Regions from separate parts of the Acidovorax sp. SDU_ACID1 genome, predicted to be linked through region 2. Evidence: riboswitches for the same ligand, from Rfam matches in the RefSeq annotation. Region 2 holds a riboswitch; the other holds the start of a gene.

Region 1 (7,785 bases), 2.5 Mb from region 2:
CGACGCCGACGCCGACACCATGGAGGCCCTCGCGCAGCTGGCCGACCAGTTCTCCGCCGGCGAGGCGCGCCTCACGCACGAGCAGAACCTGCTGCTGCCCTGGGTGCACGAGGGCGACCTGCCCGCGCTCTACGAGGCCGCCCGGGCCCTGGGCCTGGCGCAGCCCAACATCGGCCTGCTGACGGACATGATCGCCTGCCCCGGCGGCGACTACTGCTCGCTGGCCAACGCGCGCTCGCTGCCCATCGCGGCGGCCATCACCGAGCGCTACCAGGACCTGGACGAGCTGTTCGACCTGGGCCCCATCGACCTGCACATGAGCGGCTGCATCAACTCCTGCGGCCACCACCACAGCGGGCACATCGGCATCCTGGGCGTCGACAAGGACGGCAAGGAGTGGTACCAGATCACGCTGGGCGGTGCCGACGGCACCACGCTTTCCGGCCCCGCCATCGGCGGCAAGGTGGTCGGCCCCTCGTTCTCCGCGGCCGAGGTGCCCGACGTGATCGAGGCCGTGCTGAACACCTACCGCGCCGAGCGCAAGAGCGGCGAGTTCTTCATCGACACCCTGCGCCGCGTGGGCCACGACCCGTTCAAGGCCGCCGCCAACGCCGCACGCCACCCCAAGGCCGAAGAAGCCGTTGCCCAGGAATAAGGACTATGAAAATAATAGCTGCCAGCGCTGCCCCCGCGAGCGCTGAGACCGAAAACACCCTGCAGATCGCCAACGACGCCGACCTGGCCGCGCTGGCTGCCAGCGGCGCGCTGCAAGGCGTGCAGCGCATCGAGCTGCAGTTCCCCAAGTTCACCGACGGACGCGCCTACAGCCAGGCGCTGCTGCTGCGCCGGCGCTACCAATTCGCCGGCGACATCCGCGCCACGGGCGACGTGCTGATCGACCAGCTCGTGCACATGCACCGCAGCGGTTTCAGCAGCGCCGTGCTGGCCGAGGGCGTGGACCCTGCCGCGGCCGAGCGCCAGTTCGCCCGCTTCCAGGGCTTCTACCAGGGCGACGTGCTGGAGCCGCGCCCTCACTTCGCACGGGAGGCCGCATGAACGCCCGCGTGGACACCTCCGTGCTGGCCCACCAGCTCAGCAACCGCCACCTCGACGCGCTGGAGGAAGAGACCATCTTCATCCTGCGCGAGGTGGCCGCCACCTTCGAGCGCCCCGCGCTGCTGTTCTCGGGCGGCAAGGACTCGCTGGTCATGCTCCGGTGCGCCGAGAAGGCTTTCGGCGCAGGCCGCATCCCCTACCCGCTGCTGATGATCGACACCGGCCACAACTTCCCCGAGGTGACGGCCTTCCGCGACCAGCGCGCGAAGGAACTGGGTGCCGAGCTGATCGTGCGCAGCGTGGAAGACTCCATGGCGCGCGGCACCGTGCGCCTGGCGCACCCGGACGAATCGCGCAACGCGCACCAGTCGGTCACGCTGCTGGAGGCCATCGAGGAATTCCGCTTCGACGCGCTGATCGGCGGCGCGCGCCGCGACGAGGAGAAGGCCCGCGCCAAGGAGCGCATCTTCTCCCACCGCGACAGCTTCGGCCAATGGGCACCGAAGGCCCAGCGCCCCGAGCTGTGGACGCTGTTCAACACACGCCTGGCGCCCGGCGAGCACTTCCGCGTGTTCCCCATCAGCAACTGGACCGAGCTGGACGTGTGGCAGTACATCGACCGCGAGGCCGTGCAGCTGCCTGCCCTCTACTACACCCACCCGCGCCAGGTGGTCGAGCGCCGGGGCCTGCTGGTGCCGGTGACCGAACTCACCCCGCCGCGCGAAGGCGAGACGGTGGTCACGCGCGACGTACGCTTTCGCACCGTGGGCGACATCACCTGCACCTGCCCCGTGGAAAGCACGGCCGCCACGGCCTCCGACATCGTGATCGAGACGCTGGCCGCCGAGGTCAGCGAGCGCGGCGCCACGCGCATGGACGACCAGACCTCCGAAGCCTCCATGGAAAAGCGCAAGAAAGACGGGTATTTCTGATGAGCACTATCGATACCATAGCTGGCAGCGCTTACCCAGCAAGCGCTGAAGGCCAAAATGACCTGCAATCGGCCCAGGCGCCCGCGCTGCGCTTCATCACCTGCGGCAGCGTGGACGACGGCAAGAGCACGCTGATCGGCCGCCTGCTGGTGGACAGCCGCGCGGTGCTGCAGGACCACCTGGCGGGCGTGACCAGGAGCGGCGAGACCGACCTGGCGCTGCTGACCGACGGCCTGTCCGCCGAGCGCGAGCAGGGCATCACCATCGACGTGGCCTACCGCTACTTCGCCACCGAAGCGCGCAAGTTCATCATCGGCGACGCGCCGGGCCACGAGCAGTACACGCGCAACATGGTCACCGCCGCCTCGCAGGCCGACGCCGCCGTGGTGCTGGTGGACGCCACCAAGCTCGACTGGCGCAACCCGCAACTCGCCCTGCTGCCGCAGACGCGCCGCCACGCGCTGCTGGTAAACCTGCTGCGCGTGCCTTCGCTCGTGTTCGCGGTGAACAAGCTCGACGCGGTGGAAGACCCGCAGCACGCCTTCGCCCACATCCGCCAGCAGCTCGCCGCCTTCGCCCAGGCCGCCGGCATCCAGGTGGCCGCCACCGTGCCCGTGTCCGCCCTCAAGGGCTGGAACGTGGCCCAGCCCCACGCCGGCTGGTGCGGCTACGAAGGCCCCAGCCTGCTGCAGATCCTGGAGCGGCTGCCGCACACACCCGCCGACACGCACCTGCCGCTGGCCTTTCCCGTGCAGTGGGTGGAGAAATTCTCCGCCTCGTCCGACACCCGCCAGGGCCGCCGCGTGTTCTGGGGCCGCGTGGCCGCGGGCCACGTGGCGCCGGGCACCGAGGTGCAGGTGTTCCCCAGCGGCCAGCGCGCCACCGTGGCCCAGGTGCTGGACCACGCGCGCCGCCCCACCGGCGTGCCCGCCGGCACCAGCGCCGGCATCGTGCTCGACCGCGAGGTGGACGTCTCGCGCGGCGACTGGCTGCTGGCCGCGCCAGCCGACGACGGCGGCGACGGCTTCGACGCACCCGCCCCCGCCTGGCCCGGCCAGCGCGAGCTGCGCGCCACCGTCGCCTGGATGGACGAAGAGCCGCTCGTCGCCGGCCGCGTCTACTGGGCGCTGCACGGCCACCGCTGGGTCAAGGCCAAGGCGCGCCGCGTGGTGCACCGCCTCGACATCCACACGCTGGCCGAGGAAGACGCCGCCCAGCTCGAACCCAATGCCATCGGCCACGTGGAACTGCTGCTGCAGGAGCCCCTGCCCGCCGCGCCCTTCGCGCAGGCGCGGGTGCTCGGCTCCGTCATCCTGGTGGACACCGCCAGCCACCGCACGGCGGGCGCCGCGCTGGTCCACGGCGCTTGACCTGCGTTAAGTGTCCGCGAGGCAGCCAGGGTCGGCGGCCTGCGGACGCCGGCCGCCGTCCTAAAATCCCGGGTTGGCCTTACATACCATCCCATCACTTCTTCCCCCATGACTCACGTCGTCTCTGAGAACTGCATCAAGTGCAAATACACCGATTGCGTGGACGTGTGCCCCGTGGACTGCTTCCGCGAAGGCCCGAACTTCCTCGTGATCGATCCCGACGAGTGCATCGACTGCGCCGTGTGCGTCCCCGAATGCCCGGCCAATGCCATCTTCGCCGAGGAAGACCTGCCGGCCGACCAGCTTGCCTACATCAAGCTCAACGCCGAACTCACCCCGCAGTTCAAGAGCATCACCAAGCGCAAGGCCGCACTGCCCGACGCCGACGACTGGAACGGCAAGCCCGACAAGCTCCAGTACCTGGAGCGTTGATCCTTCCATGGCCAGCCTGCCGCCCCAGAGCGTGGATGCCGTCGTCATCGGCGCCGGCCCGGTCGGCCTGTTCCAGGTCTTCCAGCTCGGGCTGCACGGCATCGCGGCCCATGTGATCGACGCCCTGCCCCACGTGGGCGGCCAGTGCGCCGAGCTGTACCCCGACAAGCCCATCTACGACATCCCCGGCGTGCCGCACTGCACGGGCCGCTCGCTGGTGCAGCAGTTGCGCCAGCAGATCGCCCCGTTCGCCCCCGCGCTGCACCTGGGCCAGCAGGTCGCCACGCTGCAGCGCATGCCCGAGGGTGGCTTCGCCGTGGGCACCTCCGCGGGCCTGGCGCTGCACGCGCGCAGCGTCTTCATCGCCGCGGGCGTAGGCGCCTTCGTGCCGCGCGCGCTCAAGCTCGAAGGGCTGGAAGCGCACCTGGGCCGGCAACTGCACTACCACCCCGATCCGGCAACGCTGCCCGCGCACGCCGAAGGACAGCACGTCGTCGTGCACGGCGGCGACGAGCCCGCCGTGGCCGCCGCGCTGGCCTGCGCCGATGCCGGCGCCGCCAGCGTGGTGCTGCTGCACCGGCGCGACGCCTTCCAGGCCGAGCCCGCGCTGCTGGAGCGCCTGCAGGCCCGGCGCGACGCAGGCAGCATCCGCGTGGTGGCCGCGCAGATCACCGGCCAGGAAACCGCGTCCCAGCGCCTGGTGGCCCTGCAACTGCTGGACCCTGAAGGCCAGCCACAGCGCCTGCCGCTGGACCAGCTGATCGTCTGCCTGGGCATCTCCCCGCGCCTGGGCCCCATCGCCGACTGGGGCCTCGCGCTCGACCGCAAGCAGCTCGCGGTGGACACCGCGCAGTTCCAGACCAGCGAACGCGGCATCTACGCCGTGGGCGACATCAACACCTACCCTGGCAAGCGCAAGCTCATCCTCTGCGGCTTCCACGAAGCCACGCTCGCCGCCTTCGGCGCGGCCGAGCTGCTCACCGGCGCGCCCGTGGCGCTGCAATACACCACCACCAGCACACGGCTGCACGAGCGGCTGGGCGCGGCCGGCCAAGGCGTGGCCGCCGGCTGAGCCGGCCTGCGCCCGTATACTGCGCGCCTCGCTAGGGGTGCTCCGGCGCAAGCCGCCGGGGCTGAGATCACACCCTGTGAACCTGTTGAGTTAATCCTCGCGCAGGGAAGCTGTCTTGCCGCGCCCCTTGCCGGGCCGCCATGCCCCGGCCCCTGCTCTGCCTACGAACGGAGCACGCATGTCCACCGCCGCCAACGAATCCCTGACCCCGCTGCCGCCGCAGCAGCGCGCCTTCCGCTGGAGCGACCATGCCTCGCTGTGGTTCAGCCTGGGCGTGGGCCTGCTGGTGATGCAGGTGGGCGCCTACCTGATGCCCGCGCTGGGCACGCAGGAAGCGCTCATCGCCATCGTCGCAGGCTCCCTCGTGGGCGCGGGGCTGCTGGGCTGGGTGGCCAAAATCGGCTGCGACAGCGGCTTGGCCAGCGCGGGGCTGATGCACGCGGTCTACGGGCGGCGCTTCGCGGGACTGCCCATCGTGCTGAACATCGTGCAGCTGCTGGGCTGGGGCGCGTTCGAGCTGGTGGTGATGCGCGACGCCACGGTGGCCATCGGCCGCCAGGCGGGCGCGATGGCGGCGGGCTACTGGCCGGTGCTGGCCACGCTGCTGTGGGGCGGCGTGGTGATGCTGCTGATCGGCGGCTCCATGGTGCGGCTGGTGCGCCGGCTGATCGCGCGCGTGGCGCTGCCGCTGGTGGTGCTGTCGCTGCTGTGGCTGTCGTGGCAGTTCCTGGCGCTGGCGCATGCGCAAGGCATCGAGGCCCTGTGGACGCGCCAGGGCGCGGGCGGCATGGGCGTGCTGCCCGCGCTGGACCTGGTGATCGCCATGCCGATCTCGTGGCTGCCGCTGGTGGCCGACTACGCGCGCCACGGCCACGAGGGGCGCGCCGCGCTGCGCGGCACCTGGCTGGGCTATGCCGTGGCCAACATGTGGTGCTATGCGCTGGGCGTGCTGGTGGCGCTGGTGCTGCCCAGCCAGGACCTGGTAACGGCGCTGCTGCTGGCGCAGGGCGGGCTGATCGCGCTGTCGCTGATCCTGATCGACGAGGTGGACAACGCCTATGGCGATACCTACTCAGGCTCGGTGTCGGCGCACAGCCTGTGGCCGCGCTGGAGCGTGCGGCGCTGGGGCTTCATGGTCGCGCTGGCCTGCACGGCGTTCGCGCTGGTGCTGCCCATGCACAGCCTGGAGCCGTTTCTGCTGCTGCTCAGTTCGGTGTTCGTGCCGCTGTTCGGCGTAATCCTGGGGCGCCTGGCATTCGGCGCGCATGCCGGCGCGCTGCTGCGCAACGCACGCGGCGTGCACGGGCTGCCCGTGGTGCTCTGGCTGGCGGGCATCGCCTGCTACCACCTGCTGCCGCGCGTGCTGCCGGGCATGGGCGCAGCGCTGCCCACGCTGGCGGTGTGCTTCGTACTGGCCTTTGCCACGCGCCCGCGCAACGCTACGGAATAGATAGCTGCTTGCGCTTGTCGATCAAGGACTTTCACCTGTTTTTCGGCTGAACATGGCGAACGGCAAGCGCGAGCCGCTCATTTAAATATAGCGACCGCGGAACTTCGATCGCGTGGCCCCCTCCACCTTGTGTTGCAACCCATTTTCACAAGGAGTAACCGCCCCGTGTCTTCCACACCGGCCCGCCTCGCCCGCACCCTCTCCTGCGCCGCTTTCGCCGCCGCGCTGTGCCTGCCCGCCATCGCACAGGCGCGCGAGTTCGTCAGCATCCACGGCAATACGGTCAATGTCCGCACGCAGCCCACGACGCGCTCCGCCACGGCGTGGGAGCTGGGGCGCGGCTACCCGCTGCAGGTCGAGCAGCGCAAGGGCCAGTGGCTCAAGGTACGCGACCATGAGGAGACGCTGGGCTGGGTCTTCGCACCGCTCACGGCCAAGACGCCCCACCGCGTGGTGACCGCGCGCACCGCCAACCTGCGCGCCGGCCCGGGCACCCAGCACAAGCGCGTGGGCCAGCTGGAGCAGCACGAGGTGATGCGCACGCTGGGCCGCTCGGGCACCTGGGCGCAGGTGCAGCGCGCCAGCGGCCAGAAGGGCTGGGTGGCCCAGCGGCTCACCTGGGGCTGGTGACGATGCGCTGCGCCACGGGCGCATAGCCGTGGTTGAGCGGGCCATGGCCATGGCCCGTGCGCACGTCGGCCCCCGCGGCGATGGCGCCCAGGATGTAGACGCGCGCGAGCTCCACGGCTTGCGGCAGCGCATGGCCCAGCGCCAGGTGCGCGGTGATGGCCGACGACAGCGTGCAGCCCGTGCCATGGCCGTTGTGCGTGGCGATGCGCGGGGAGGCCAGGCGGTGGAGCCCGCCGCCGGGCAACGCCAGCACGTCCACCACGCGCTCGCCCGGCAGGTGGCCGCCCTTGAGCAGCGCGGCGCGCGCGCCCAGGTCCAGCAGGCCGGTGGCGGCAGCGTCCAGCTGGTCCTCGGCGGCGAGCGTGCGGCCCAGCAGCAGGCCCGCCTCGTCCAGGTTGGGCGTGACCACGGAAGCCAGCGGGAACAGCTCGCGCACCAGCACGCCCACCGTCTCCTGGGCGATCAGGCGGTCTCCGCTGGTGGCGACCATCACGGGGTCGAGCACTACGTGGGGCAGGCGGTGGCGGCGGATGGCGTCGGCCACCACGCGCACCACCTCGGGCGCATGCAGCATGCCGATCTTCACCGCATCCACGCCGATGTCCTCCACCACTGCATCGATCTGCGCGGCCAGGAACGCGGGCGGCACGCCATGGATGCCGCACACGCCCTGCGTGTTCTGCGCAGTCAGCGCGGTGATGGCCGTCATGCCGTAGCAGCCCAGGGCGCTGAAGGTCTTGAGGTCGGCCTGGATGCCCGCGCCGCCGCCGCTGTCGGAGCCGGCGATGGACAGCACGCGCGCATAGCGCCGGGCCGGAGTCGGTGTTTCTTGCGTCATGACAA
Region 2 (7,785 bases):
GGAGCCGGTGTTCATCGACACGGTGGCCGACCTGCCCCAGCGCATTGCCGCGCTCGCGCAGGGCGGCGACGTGGTGCTCTGCATGGGCGCGGGCTCCATCGGCGCGGTGCCCGCCAAGGTGGTGGAGTTGCTTCGAAAAAATGAGCTGCCTGCGCTTGAAGGACGGGCGTTATGAGCCAATTTGATTCAAAAATCGACGTGCGTGCACTGGGCAAGGTGGCCGTGCTCATGGGCGGCTCGTCCGCCGAGCGCGAGGTGTCGCTGATGTCCGGCGGCGGCGTGCTGCAGGCGCTCGCGCGCGCGGCGTGGATGCGCATGCGTTCGACCCCGCGCACGCCGACCTGTCCGAACTCAAGACCCACGGCTACGCGCGTTGCTTCATCGCGCTGCACGGCCGCCATGGCGAGGACGGCACGGTGCAGGGCGCGCTGGAGCTGCTGGGCATTCCCTACACGGGCCCGGGCGTCATGGCCTCCAGCATCGCCATGGACAAGATCATGACCAAGCGCATCTGGCGCTTCGAGGGCCTGCCCACGCCGGACTGGCGCCTGGTCGCCGGCAGCGCCGAGACGGCACAGGCGTTCCGGGAGCTGGGCTCGCCGATGATCGTCAAGCCCTCGCGCGAGGGCTCCACCATCGGCCTGACCAAGGTGACCTCGCTCGGCCAGTGCGAGCAGGCCTACCGCCTCGCCGCGCAGCACGACCCCGAGGTGCTGTGCGAGCAGTTCATCGAAGGCGACGAAACCACCTGCCCCGTGCTGGGCCAGGGCGCCGGCGTCACGGCGCTGCCCGTGATCCGCATCGTCGCGCCCGAGGGCAACTACGACTACCAGAACAAGTACTTCACCGACGTCACGCAGTACCACTGCCCGAGCGGCCTGCCCGAGGACGAGGAGCGCGAGATCCAGCGCATCGTCGTCGCGGCCTTCCGCACGCTGGGCTGCCGCGGCTGGGCGCGCGCGGACATCATGATCCGCGCCGGCGACCGCAAGCCCTTCCTGCTGGAGATCAACACCTCGCCGGGCATGACCGGCCACTCGCTCGTGCCCATGTCGGCGCGCGCGGCCGGCATCAGCTACGAGGACCTGTGCCTGCGCATCCTCGCGGGCGCGTCGCTGGACGCGCTGCAGGGACGGGGCTAGGAGCCAAGCATGGCCACCGCGCTGCCCGCACCGCTCGACGTCAAGCTCATGAACCTGACCGCCACGGTCCTGTTCATGGGCGCGGTCGTGGGTGTGCTGGCGGCGGGCGGCGGCTGGCTGTTGCGGCATCCGGCCTTCGCGATCGGCCGCATCGCCGTGGAGGGCGAGCTGGTGCACACCAGCGCCGTGGCCCTGCGCGCCAACGTGGCGCCGCAGCTCGTGGGCAACTTCTTCACGCTGGACCTGGAGGCTGCGCGCCGCGCGTTCGAGCAGGTGCCCTGGGTGCGGCGCGCCTACGTGCACCGCGAATTCCCGAGCGGTTTGCGCGTGCAGCTGCAGGAGCACGACGCGGTCGCCTACTGGGGCGCAGAGGGCAGCGCCACGCTGGTCAACAGCCATGGCGAGGTGTTCGAGGCCGGCAGCGACGATCTGGAGCAGGACAACCTGCCGCGCCTGGTGGGCGTGCCCGAGCGCTCGGCCGAGATGCTGCGCGTGTACCAGCGCCTGGCGCCTGTGCTTGCGCCCCTGCAATCGGACATCGACACGCTGGAGCGCACCGGCCAGGGCGGCTGGCGCGCCACGCTGGACAGCGGCGCGGTGCTGGAGCTGGGCGGCGGCGACGAGGCCGCGCTGATGGAGCGCGTGCGCCGGCTCGTGAACACCCTGCCGCGCGTGGCGCAGCAGCAGGGGCGGCGCGTGGACGCCCTGGAATACGCGGACCTGCGGCACGCCAGCGGCTACGCGCTGCGGCTGCGCGGCGTGACCACCGTGAGCGGCGATGCGCCCGCACCCAAGCCGGCGGCCAAGCCCAAGGCGCCCGCCAGGCCCGCACAGAACAACCACCGGGGGTAGGACTCAAAGATGGCAAGAGAATACAAAGACGTAGTCGTGGGGTTGGACATCGGCACCGCCAAGGTCATGGCCGTGGTGGCCGAGGTGATGCCGGGCGGCGAGCTCAAGCTCGCCGGCCTGGGCGTGGCCCCGAGCAACGGCCTCAAGCGCGGCGTGGTCGTGAACATCGACGCCACGGTGCAGAGCATCCAGCAGGCGCTGAAGGAGGCCGAGCTGATGGCCGACTGCAAGATCCAGCGCGTCTACACCGGCATCACCGGCAGCCACATCCGCGGCCTCAATTCGAGCGGCATGGTGGCCGTGAAGGACAAGGAAGTCACCCAGGCCGACGTGGCGCGCGTGGTGGAGACGGCCAAGGCCATCAACATCTCCAGCGACCAGCGCCTGCTGCTCGTGGAGCCGCAGGAATTCGTGATCGACGGGCAGGACGTGAAGGAGCCCATCGGCATGAGCGGCATCCGCCTGGAGGCGAAGATCCACATCGTGACCGGCGCGCAGAGCGCGGCCGAGAACATCATCAAGTGCGTGCGCCGCTGCGGGCTGGAGGTGGAGCAGCTCATGCTCAACCCCTGGCCAGCAGCCAGGCCGTGCTGACCGACGACGAGCGCGAGCTGGGCGTGGCCGTGGTGGACATCGGCGCGGGCACGACCGACGTGGCCATCTTCACCGGCGGCGCGATCCGCCACACGGCCGTGATCCCGATCGCGGGCGACCTCATCACCAGCGACATCGCCATGGCGCTGCGCACGCCCACCAAGGACGCTGAGGACATCAAGGTCGAGAGCGGCTATGCCAAGCAGCTCCTGGCCGACCCCGAGGCGCAGGTGGAGGTGCCGGGCCTGGGCGACCGCAGCCCGCGCATGCTCAGCAAGCAGGCGCTGGCCGGCGTGATCGAGCCGCGCGTGGAAGAGATCTTCTCGCTCGTGCAGCAGGTCGTGCGCGAGTCGGGCTACGAGGAAGTGCTGTCCTCGGGCATCGTGCTCACGGGCGGCAGCGCCGTCATGCCGGGCATGGTGGAGCTGGGCGAGGACATCTTCCTCAAGCCCGTGCGCCGCGGCATTCCCAAGTATTCGAGCGCGCTGGCCGACATGATCGCCCAGCCGCGTGCGGCCACCGTCATGGGCCTGCTCGAAGAGGCGCGCCTGGCGCGGCTGCGCGGCTTCAAGGTGGCGGCCAAGAGCGGCTCGGTGAAGACCGCGTTCGGCCGCATCAAGGACTTCATCGTGGGGAACTTCTGACATGGCCGCCACACAGCTCTGGCTGGCCCGTGCGGGCCCGCCCCGCCGCAAGAGAGGGCGATGGCGAAGTACCGCGCCGCCGCCCGACGGGACCACCCGCCACAAGCAAGCACACAACCCCTATTCGCACATCACAACGCAAGTTTCAGGAGCACCAACATGACCATCGAAATGATCGAGTCCGAAGAGTTCAACCAGGGCACGCAGATCAAGGTGATCGGTGTCGGCGGCGGCGGCGGCAATGCGGTCGCGCACATGATCGCGCGCAGCGTGCAGGGCGTGGAATTCGTCTGCGCCAACACCGATTCCCAGGCGCTCGCACGCAGCCCGGCGCACCGCACCATCCAGCTGGGCAGCAACGGCCTTGGCGCCGGCAGCAAGCCCGACAAGGGCCGCGAAGCCGCAGAGGCCGCGCAGGAAGACATCCGCCAAGCCATCGCCGGCGCGCACATGCTGTTCATCACGGCCGGCATGGGCGGCGGCACGGGCACGGGCGCTGCGCCCGTGATCGCGCGCGTGGCCAAGGAGATGGGCATCCTCACCGTGGGCGTGGTCACCAAGCCCTTCGACTGGGAGGGCGGCCGCCGCATGAAGAACGCCGACGAGGGCCTGACCGAGCTGGAGGCCAACGTCGACTCGCTGATCGTCGTGCTCAACGAGAAGCTGCTCGAGGTGCTGGGCGACGACATCACCCAGGACGAAGCCTTCGCGCACGCCAACGACGTGCTCAAGAACGCCGTGGGCGGCATCGCCGAGATCATCAACGAATACGGCCAGGTGAACGTCGACTTCGAGGACGTGCGCACCGTCATGGGCGAGCCCGGCAAGGCCATGATGGGCACGGCCACGGCCAGCGGTCCTGACCGTGCGCGCATCGCCGCCGAGCAGGCCATCGCATGCCCGCTGCTGGAGGGCATCGACCTGTCGGGCGCCAAGGGCGTGCTGGTACTGGTCACGGCCAGCAAGGGCAGCCTGAAGCTGTCCGAGTCGCGCCTCGCGATGAACACCATCAACGCCTACGCCTCGCCCGATGCGCACGTCATCTTCGGCGCCGCCTACGACGACACGCTGGGCGACGAGATCCGCGTGACCGTCGTGGCCACCGGCCTGTCGCGCGCCAACGCCCGCCGCCAGCCCATGCAGGTGGTGCAGGGCAGCCTGCGCACCGGCACCGACAACGTGGCCTACCAGATGCCCATGGCCGGCGCCGCCGTGGCCGGCGGCGTGCTGGGCGGCACGGCCCAGGCCGACTACGGCAACATGGCCGTGCCCAGCGTGTGGCGCACCAACCGCACCCAGGCCGCGGCGCGCGTGGACGCGCTGTCCTCGGGCGGCATGGACGACCTGGAGATCCCGGCCTTCCTGCGCAAGCAGGCCGACTGAGCCTTTGCGGCCTTGCACGAACCGGCCGCGCCTTCCGGGGCGCGGCCGGTTTTTTTGTCTGTGCGGCTATCGCGCCGATAGCGGGATTTCCCGTGCCCCACAAGGGTGCGCCCGGTAAAATCGCCGGATGCTCCAGCAACGCACCATCAAGACCCTGACCCGCGCCGTCGGCGTAGGCCTGCACAGCGGCCAGCGGGTCGAGTTGACGTTGCGCCCGGCTCAAGCAGACACGGGCATCGTGTTCCGCCGCGTCGACCTGCCCGAGCCGGTGGACATCCCCATCACCGCGACGGCCGTGGTCGATACGCGCATGGCCTCGACCATCGGCGCGGGCGGCGCCAAGGTGCATACGGTGGAGCACCTCATGTCCGCCTGCGCGGGCCTGGGGCTGGACAACCTCTACATCGACATCACGGCCGAGGAAGTGCCCATCCTCGACGGCTCCTCGGCCTCGTTCGTGTTCCTGCTGCAAAGCGCGGGCGTGGAACTGCAGAACGCGCCCAAGCGCTTCATCCGCGTCAAGCGTCCCGTCGAGGTGCGCGAGGGCGAGGGCAACAACCTCAAGTGGGCGCGGCTCGACCCGTACCACGGCTTCAAGCTGCGCTTCGAGATCGACTTCGCCCACCCGGCCGTCGATTCCACGGGGCAGAGCGTGGAGTTCGATCTGGGCAGCGGCAACTACACGCGCGACATCGCGCGCGCGCGCACCTTCGGCTTCACCAAGGACGTGGAGATGCTGCGCTCCAACGGCCTCGCGCTCGGCGGCGGGCTGGACAACGCCATCGTCATGGACGACTACAAGGTGCTCAACAGCGACGGCCTGCGCTACGACGCCGAATTCGCCCGGCACAAGATCCTCGACGCGATGGGCGACCTGTACCTCGTGGGGAAGCCGCTGCTGGCCGCCTACAGCGCCTTCCGCTCGGGCCACGCGATGAACAACCTGCTGCTGCGTGAACTGCTCGCGCACGAGGATGCGTGGGAGATCGTCACGTTCCAGAACGAGCGCCACGCCCCCGCGGGCTTCGCGCAGCCCGCGCGGGCCTGGTGACGGAGTGCCCGCGCGATGCTGATCTTCCGCTGGGCCGTGATGCTGCTGCTGCTCGCGGCGGCCGTCTCCTTCGCCTTCTTCGCTGCCACGGGCCAGCAGCGCTACAAGCGCTTCGGCCTGGTCATCGTCAAGTGGACGATCATCGCGGCCTTCATGTTCTTCGCGGTGCTGGTCCTGGAGCGTTTGGCGTAAACTGCGCCTCGCTCCGGGGTGCACGTAGGAGTCTGTTCAAGTTTTTTAGCGATCTCTAGAAAACCTTGAACAGGCTCCTGGGCGTGCTGAGACGGCGGACCTGACCGCCGGAACCGCGAACTTGATCTGGTTAGTACCAGCGTAAGAAGAGCTGCAGTGGGAATCCGTGCGTGTGCCATGGCACGCGCGCGGGCCATCCCGCCGATTTGCGGAGCATTCCATCCACCTTCACCGGAGTGCCCGCCATGAACGCCCCCGACAAGTTCGCCCAACTGCTCGCCCTTACGCGCGAGCCCTTTCCCGCATCCACCAAGTCGTACATCGACGGCAGCGCGCCGGGCCTGCGCGTGCCCGTGCGCGACATCGCGCTCACCAACGGCGAGGTGGTGAGCGTGTACGACACCTCGGGCCCCTACACCGATCCCTCCGTGCAGATCGACGTGCGCCAGGGCCTGGCCAGCGTGCGCGGCGCCTGGATCGCCGCACGCGGCGACACCGAGAGCTACGAGGGCCGGGTGCGCCAGGCGCTCGATGATGGTCAGAAGGGCGAGGACGGCGAACGCCTCGCGCACCTGCGCGCCGAGGCGGCCGCGCTGCAGCGCCGGCCGCTGCGCGCCAAGAGCGGAGCCAACGTCACGCAGATGCACTACGCGAAGAAGGGTATCGTCACGCCGGAGATGGAATACGTGGCCCTGCGCGAGAACGGCCGCCGCGAGTGGATGCAGCAGTACATGCAGGACGTGGCGCGCGAGCAGCGCCTAGCCGGCAACCCCCTGGGCGCGAGCATCCCGAAGTTCATCACGCCCGAGTTCGTGCGCGACGAGGTGGCGCGCGGCCGCGCCATCATCCCCGCCAACATCAACCACCCCGAGGTGGAGCCGATGGCCATCGGGCGCAACTTCAAGGTGAAGATCAACGCCAACATCGGCAACTCCGCCGTCACCTCCAGCATCGAGGAAGAGGTGGAGAAAATGGTCTGGGCCATCCGCTGGGGCGCGGACAACGTGATGGATCTCTCCACCGGCAAGAACATCCACACCACGCGTGACTGGATCGTGCGCAACGCGCCCGTGCCCATCGGCACCGTGCCGATCTACCAGGCGCTGGAGAAGGTGGGCGGCATCGCCGAAGACCTGACCTGGGAGATCTTCCGCGACACGCTGATCGAGCAGGCCGAGCAGGGCGTGGACTACTTCACCATCCACGCGGGCGTGCGCCTCGCGTTCATCCACCTCACGGCGCAGCGCCGCACTGGCATCGTCTCGCGCGGCGGCTCCATCATGGCGAAATGGTGCATGGCGCACCACTGCGAGAGCTTCATCTACGAGCACTTCGAGGACATCTGCGACATCATGAAGCAGTACGACGTGTCCTTCAGCCTCGGCGACGGCCTGCGCCCCGGCTGCGCGAGCGACGCGAACGACGAGGCGCAGTTCGCCGAACTGCGCACGCTGGGCGAACTCACGCAGACCGCCTGGAAGCACGACGTGCAGACCATGATCGAAGGCCCGGGCCACGTGCCCATGCACATGATCCAGGCCAACATGACCGAGCAGCTCAAGCACTGCCACGAGGCGCCGTTCTACACCCTGGGCCCGCTGACCATCGACATCGCGCCCGGCTACGATCACATCGCCAGCGCCATCGGCGCCGCCATGATCGGCTGGATGGGCACGGCCATGCTCTGCTACGTGACCCCCAAGGAGCACCTGGGCCTGCCCGACCGCGACGACGTGAAGCAGGGCATCATCGCCTACAAGATCGCCGCGCACGCGGCCGACGTCGCCAAGGGCCACCCGGGCGCCCGTGCGCGCGACGACGCTTTGAGCCAGGCGCGCTTCGACTTCCGCTGGCAGGACCAGTTCAACCTGGGCCTGGACCCGGAAACCGCGCGCGAATTCCACGACGAGACGCTGCCCAAGGACTC

The links. A riboswitch is a leader RNA that binds a small molecule or an ion and turns the genes downstream of it on or off. The one in region 2 is predicted to bind thiamine pyrophosphate.
Region 1: it holds a riboswitch for thiamine pyrophosphate, as region 2 does, so the genes downstream of both, AAG689_RS12965 (purine-cytosine permease family protein) here and thiC (phosphomethylpyrimidine synthase ThiC) in region 2, are expected to answer to the same signal.

What each region holds. Positions count from the first base shown of each region.
Region 1 is NZ_CP152342.1:2,633,009-2,640,793, forward strand. It holds gene AAG689_RS12935 (nitrite/sulfite reductase) at 1-655, shown strand, start outside; gene AAG689_RS12940 (DUF934 domain-containing protein) at 661-1,056, shown strand; gene cysD (sulfate adenylyltransferase subunit CysD) at 1,053-1,988, shown strand; gene AAG689_RS12950 (sulfate adenylyltransferase subunit 1) at 1,988-3,358, shown strand; gene fdxA (ferredoxin FdxA) at 3,467-3,790, shown strand; gene AAG689_RS12960 (NAD(P)/FAD-dependent oxidoreductase) at 3,798-4,862, shown strand; TPP riboswitch at 4,886-4,987, shown strand; gene AAG689_RS12965 (purine-cytosine permease family protein) at 5,041-6,312, shown strand; gene AAG689_RS12970 (SH3 domain-containing protein) at 6,478-6,942, shown strand; gene thiD (bifunctional hydroxymethylpyrimidine kinase/phosphomethylpyrimidine kinase) at 6,926-7,780, opposite strand.
Region 2 is NZ_CP152342.1:122,983-130,767, forward strand. It holds gene murC (UDP-N-acetylmuramate--L-alanine ligase) at 1-175, shown strand, start outside; partial or broken gene AAG689_RS00550 (D-alanine--D-alanine ligase) at 172-1,142, shown strand; gene AAG689_RS00555 (cell division protein FtsQ/DivIB) at 1,152-1,994, shown strand; partial or broken gene ftsA (cell division protein FtsA) at 2,004-3,232, shown strand; gene ftsZ (cell division protein FtsZ) at 3,392-4,615, shown strand; gene lpxC (UDP-3-O-acyl-N-acetylglucosamine deacetylase) at 4,743-5,666, shown strand; gene AAG689_RS00575 (hypothetical protein) at 5,682-5,858, shown strand; TPP riboswitch at 5,863-6,023, shown strand; gene thiC (phosphomethylpyrimidine synthase ThiC) at 6,104-7,785, shown strand, end outside.